3 regions of the Paenibacillus lutimineralis genome follow, and region 1 is predicted to be linked to each of the others. Evidence: predicted binding sites of a transcription regulator. Region 1 holds the regulator's gene; each other region holds the start of a gene.
The links. Region 1 encodes LexA, which represses DNA repair genes until DNA is damaged. Its sites were predicted from a motif close to CGAACATATGTTCG; they were not measured.

Region 1 (2,208 bases):
GGTCAAGTGCGTTAGAAACTAGTATCTCTATAAAAAACACTATAAACCTGCTCGGAACATAAAATGACCTTAGAACTTCCCACTGGGAAGCCTAAGGACGGAGAATTTTACTATCTCGTTATTTGGATTTTCATTAACCTTTTGAAAGCGACTAGTCTATATACGTATGCTTGAAGGTCTGGATAGAGGGGGCGACTAGCCCCTCTTTTATCTAATATTCCGGCATGATCCAGACAATTTCGCAAATGCGAACAATAAACTTCATATGTCTTTCTTCAAGTACGACATGGTCTTGTTTTACATCGATGATACATCCGTCGAGTCTGCCGCGAGTAGTTTCCAGAATGACAACTTTACCTTTAAGGGACATTAAACATTCAACAACGCATTGATCAACAGGATGAACAATGATAGATTGAGGCATGTGATGCTTATGTGGCATATTAGGCATATTTGACATACTAGTCATGGTGGGCATTTGATACATCATTGGATAACTGTTCAAAAAATTACCTCCCAGTAAATTGTATACGACATTCTATGCATTAGCCTATAAAACAAACTGGGCGGATGCCTAGAGTTTAAAATTAAAATTCATTAGACAAGTCAAATACGGACTTTGAGAACAAGAGGAGATAACAAAATAATTACAACTTAAAAGGCATCCCAGCAGGGATGCCTTTAATCCATCGTTGTAGCATTAAATCGTCAATAATCGATTGCTGCAACTTATGTAGGATTCGTCCGAACAGACGCAGTCCATTGTATAAAATCAAGATTAATGAAAATCCCGGAAGAGGCCGATGACTTTGCCGAGGATGCTTACGTGCTTCAAGCGAAGGGGCTCCATGGTTGGATTCTCCGGCTGAAGGCGGATATGATCCTTCTCTTTGTAGAAGGTCTTGACCGTGGCTTCATCTTCCTCAGTCATTGCTACGACGATATCGCCGTTGTTCGCGGTCTGCTGTTGTCTTACGATAACATAATCGCCATTATGGATTCCGGCTTCAATCATGCTGTTGCCGACAACGGACAACATGAAAATCTCGCCATCGTTCGCATAATGATTAGGCAACGGAAAGTAATCCTCTATATTCTCGGTTGCCGTGATCGGCACGCCTGCTGTTACTTTACCGACGACAGGAACGCGTGCTACCGAATGGGCGAACAGGCCGGCGCTTTCGGATTCCTCGCCAAGCAGCTCAATAGCTCTCGGTTTGGTAGGGTCGCGTCGAATGAATCCCTTCTTCTCCAGACGATCCAGATGTCCGTGTACCGTAGAGCTGGAGGCTAGTCCAACGGCTTCTCCAATTTCACGGACGGAGGGTGGATATCCTTTCGTTCGTACTTCGCTGCGAATAAATTCCAAGATTGCTTGCTGGCGGCTGGACACCTTAGACATAACCAATCAACTCCAGTTAGTAACGTTTGGAAAAATTATAACATAGAACTACCGTTCGTACAAACATAAGTTCTAACTTTATACGTTTTTGATCCCATTTCATACATATATACCGAATAGATGCCGTCGAATGATGTGAAAAAAATAGAGAACGAATGTTCGAAAAAAGTATTGAATCAAACAAGTGTTCGTGTTATATTATTTTCAGCAATAAGAACACTTGTTTGGAGTGAGGAAAATGCTTAAATATAGCACTTATAAGAGTATTTATACGGAGCCAGTTCAGAAAACTTCTATATTGCCAGGGAGACGGAGCGCCCATCTTTCTAGAACAGCTAAGAGAACGATGTTGGTGCTTGTACTACTATTGTTAACCTGTACAGGAGTGGTCTCGGCTTTTGCCTCATCGACTGATAACGCTAATAAGAAACCGTTGGAGACAGTTATTGTTATGCCGGGTGATACGTTATGGGAGATTGCTTCTGAGCATAAACCCCAGGGCAAAGACATTAGAAAATATATAGATACAATCAAGCGTGCTAATGGAAAGCATTTGAGTTCGATACAAGCTGGGGAAGTGCTGGTTCTCCCTAACTAATCAGTTGTAAGTTCGTTCTAGTAGGTCCACGGAATGAATGTCGATACCGTTTTACGATGAAGAGAAATTACTATATAATGAAGAGAGCTTGCACTAAAGGCGGCACTGCCTTGACAAGCTCTTTTTCTCATGTCAGAGTATGAATAATTACTGCTTTGCATGAGCGGTAAATACGGCTTGAATCTGAATCTCTTCTATAATATGAGGA
Region 2 (2,208 bases), 750 kb from region 1:
AACTCTATGTTATGAAAAAACAAACCTGCCGCTCGGCTATCATGAAGTCATTATAACCAATAGAACAAAAAGAATGGATTTTGATGCTATTGATATTGATGTAGACGGGACTTTGGTAGATATCGATACACCTATCCCATCTACCGAAGAACCGGAGAAGCCAACAACACCAGAACAACCATCCGGCAACCGAGCTATCTTAGTAGTGACTTTGACAACAGGATTGGAAAAGGAATATGATCTCAGTATGGAAGAGGTCAATGACTTCATAGAATGGTACGAAGCTAAACAGGTGGGATCAGGAAGAGCTTCATATGCGATTGATAAGCATGATAATAATAAAGGACCTTTTATAAGCCGTAAAGACTATATTCTGTTTGACCGGATTCTAACATTTGAAGTGAGTGAGTATTAAGAATTAATAATCATTGAAAATTGTTAAAGACCACTGAGGCCAAAGTGGTCATTGTTTTATATCAGCCCCCATGTATTTCTCCATTAATACGCTACATTCCGCAGCGATGAAATTCTACAACAACTTATAGTCATGAGTGTACCCCCGGCATAAATAACGGGCATCTATCCCGTTTTTGATCCGTATTTCCTCGTACACCTTAATCCCAAGCAACCTGAATTTGCGTCGAACCTCTTTAAGATCTATCGTCACCCGATCCATGGCAGAGTCTATAAAGTTAACATATGGTCCCGGTGTCTTTATATTTTGTTCAATTATCCTTTTGTCACGCTCAAACGCGCTTAGGACTAAGGGTAGAAGCAAATACATCTTTACTAATTGCATATCTGTTGGAGTATGGTCAATTGGCATAGCATCACCCTCATAGAACGTATGTTCCTATTTTATCGCAGATAACAGTTGTTATTCAAGTGTTGAATACAAACAAATGTTCTTATATGGAGATGAAGCTTTATCTTGCCCGAGCATAAGGAAGCGATGAAGCGTCAAAGTCGGGAGGCAACAAGGAAGACAAGGCCGGTCCTGGATGTTCAAGAGTTGGAGCAGATCCAGCTGGTGTTGTCAGAATCGTTTCATGAGCACTGGTCGTGGGTCAAGATGGCTGATATCCTGTCTGCAAAGTGAAAAATAGACCGCTTGGGGAGTCTGGGCGGTCATTTTAGTACCCGTATTTTACCCGAAAATGACTCGTAGAGTCCTATTTTCTGTTGTAGAGTAAACTAATTCAAAAATGGCCTAATCCCTTATCCCATACGGGTTAAACTCGATTCCTATACACTATTGTAGAAAGACCTTTTTATTACGGTTATATTTCAGTATAATTAAATTAGCCCCGTCTGCATTTTTCTAGAGAGGATTAATCACATAATGAATGAAGTTGTCCCAAAACCGGTGAAAAATTACCGGCGTTCCAAGCCTTCCCAACCGCCTGTACGCATATACTCGCTTGGCGGGCTCGGGGAAATCGGAAAGAACATGTACGGTATTGAATTTAGAAATGAGATCATTATTATCGACGCTGGGCTGAAATTTCCCGATTCCAAGCTGTCGGGAATCGATTATATTATTCCAGATGTCAGTTATTTAGTTAAGAATCAGCATAAAATCAAAGGTTTATTTCTGACGCACGGACATGAAGATCATATTGGGGCCCTGCCTTTTGTACTCCGCCAGTTGAAGGTTCCTGTGTACGGTGGACCGTTAACGATCGGACTGGTGCGGGCGAAGCTTGAAGAATATCGAATGCTCGAACAGACGGAATTGCATGTATTTCAGGAGAATGACAGATTTGCCTACAAGCATCTCACCGTTCATTTCTTCCGCACTACACACAGTATCCCGGATGCATTCGGGATTGTCGTTGATACTCCATACGGAGCAGTCGTCCATACGGGCGACTTCAAATTCGATTTCACGCCGGAGGATCATCCGGCTAATATCGCTAAGATGGCTAGTGTTGGCAGTGAGGGTGTACTCGCCCTGCTTGCGGATAGCACGAACAGTGAGAAGGATGGCTTCACCCCTTCAGAGCATCGTGTAGGCAATGCTATTCTTGAGACCTTCCATAATTGCCATGGCCGAATTCTGTTCGCCATGTTTGCTTCTAATGTGAACCGTCTACAGCAGGTTGTCGATGCCGCCATCATGAGCAACCGCAAAATTGCCGTCATTGGACGAAGCATGGAGCGCGTATTTGCGATCGGTCAGGATCTGGGATATATCCGTGTTCCTGA
Region 3 (2,208 bases), 1.7 Mb from region 1:
GGTCGGGTATTTGGAGCAAAGAGTAATGTCTTCGAAGGTGCTCGACTTCTGGTTCGACGGCAGCAAGGAGCATGCACAACGTTAAGAGGGATAGAGGACTCCGCAAGCTGATGCGGGGTCTTTTTTTGAAGAATTATAAAGCTGGGCAGAACCGCTTCACTCGGATGGCTTCTTCCGATTTTTGATCTGCTCAGCATATTTGGGGCATATTGGAGTGAAGAGAGGAGTGAAAAGTAAATACGATGATAACAGATGAGCAGCTGAATGAGTATCGGTTGTCCGGGCAGAAGGTACGCGTGGTGAGGGATGCGCTTCCTGAGAATGATGTTAGAGGAATTATTGTTGCCTGGGATGAGACCCATGTATTGGTCCGTAGGCCAAACCGGAATATGGTCAAGCTGGACCGCAATTATTTGATTCAATCCGCTAAGGATCCTCGGCCTTCGTTCGAGGAATAAAGGCTGATAATAAGACAACTATCCTGGATGAGAGGCGAGCGCAGCCTGCATCTGGGATAGTTGTATTTGTATGTGCGGGGAATAGGAATCAGGAGTCCGAGGCGGCGCGCCTACTTGGCTGCAGGCGGCTTCTCTTGGGAGCATCTCCCCCCAGATAGGCCCGCATGCGGGAATTGATCTCATGGCGCATTCCAGCCCATAATATCCTCATCTCCCCGCGATATCCACGACAGGTATAATCGGCCCAGATTCCGTTCTCGTCCTGCCGAATCTGGTACAGTCTAATCTTACGCTTATTGAATTCAGTTTGTATCTCGGATAATACGAGGGCAGCTCGTTGTTCTCCTCCCTGGATCATCTCAACATAGATCTCAGGACTCTTCAATACACCGCTCTGTTCAATAATTCTTGCGTCCCGCTGGAATACATGGCGCACGAACTTTAAGAGCAGAGCGCTCTTGATCAAGGCAAGCTCCTCTTCAAGTATACCGGGTACGGCCATATGAACACCTTCTCCCTAAATACGAACTTATGTTCTTATTATATCCAAAATAATTAGAAATAACAATGGGATTTTCAAGCAGAGGGTATCATCAAGAAGCCTTATAGAATGAAGGGGAGCGATTATGATATTTTATTTAAAATGGTTGACTCTATAATTTAGCCGTGATATTATATACCTTGTCGCTGCGGAACACGAAGTGATCTGCGATAGACATTAGAATATGCGGTCGTGGCGGAATTGGCAGACGCGCACGGTTCAGGTCCGTGTGGGCTAACCCCCGTGGAGGTTCGAGTCCTCTCGACCGCATTACTGGCAGCAATGAGTTCAAGGGTTCGATTGCCCTTGGCTCTATACGAAGAAAACCCTTGATGATCAAGGGTTTTTTGTTTTTTTAATTGCCTCTTCAGTACTGTATATAAATGGTATGGGGGACGAATATAGAACATAATGAAAATGGGAATTATTTTGACCAAGATAACCTACAGCGTCGGGGTTCGAGGCGCTATTTTTGACTTGAAAGTTATTTCATAAATCGGATATGTGACCGAGTAAAAGTTATGCATACTTGACATAAAGCCTCGTCTTCTGAAGACGAGGCTTTTTTAATATATCATTTTAAAATTGATATTCGAAAGATTTATGCAACGCTCTTAATTTCCAACCAGAGGATTTGAAATTTCTAACAAATATTCATAACTACATATGTGTTATTTAGTCCAAAATGAAGAAGGGGTTCGCAACGACTAGGGAATAATTACTCTATATAGGAGGCAGTCAACTGATTATTTCGAGTGAGAAATATTTTTGTTGTATATTGGAAAACAAAGTGAGATATATTACAGCACAAGACATAATATTATTTTATAAGTAAATTATGGAACTACATACAAGTTTAAATAGTAATGTAAAAAGATATTTGATGTTCTTTTAATTCCAAGTAGATAAAAGTTGAATTTTGTAGAGGAGACATATTCGAGTGAAATTTAATTACTGGTCTACAAACGATCACACCTTAATTGATTTGCTCGCTAACGGATTGGACGACCTGAAAGAGTTGGATAACCAGTTGTATTCTCTTTTTTGCGTAGAACACAAGCGTCAAATGAACGAACTCATGATGGTGGCCTCTTGCAGCATTGTTCCACCAGCTGTATTAATCTGCCAATCCATGAGTGCAGGGAATGTGACTGCTGAAGGGTATCCGGGAAGACGATATCATGCCGGATGCGAAAATATTGATGCAAT

Region 2: EI981_RS07800 (YolD-like family protein) is a predicted target of LexA. The motif match lies at 896-909, and genes of this name have one in related genera.
Region 3: EI981_RS19180 (YhjD family protein) is a predicted target of LexA. The motif match lies at 983-996, and genes of this name have one in related genera.

What each region holds. Positions count from the first base shown of each region.
Region 1 is NZ_CP034346.1:2,652,498-2,654,705, forward strand. It holds gene EI981_RS11240 (DUF2642 domain-containing protein) at 212-505, opposite strand; gene lexA (transcriptional repressor LexA) at 779-1,402, opposite strand; gene EI981_RS11250 (LysM peptidoglycan-binding domain-containing protein) at 1,641-2,000, shown strand.
Region 2 is NZ_CP034346.1:1,905,749-1,907,956, forward strand. It holds gene EI981_RS07795 (bacterial surface protein) at 1-415, shown strand, start outside; gene EI981_RS30320 (YhjD family protein) at 530-826, opposite strand; gene EI981_RS07800 (YolD-like family protein) at 953-1,099, shown strand; gene EI981_RS07805 (ribonuclease J) at 1,343-2,208, shown strand, end outside.
Region 3 is NZ_CP034346.1:4,342,930-4,345,137, reverse strand. It holds gene EI981_RS19190 (hypothetical protein) at 1-85, shown strand, start outside; gene EI981_RS19185 (hypothetical protein) at 243-458, shown strand; gene EI981_RS19180 (YhjD family protein) at 547-960, opposite strand; tRNA gene EI981_RS19175 (tRNA-Leu) at 1,186-1,269, shown strand; gene EI981_RS19170 (serine hydroxymethyltransferase) at 1,940-2,208, shown strand, end outside.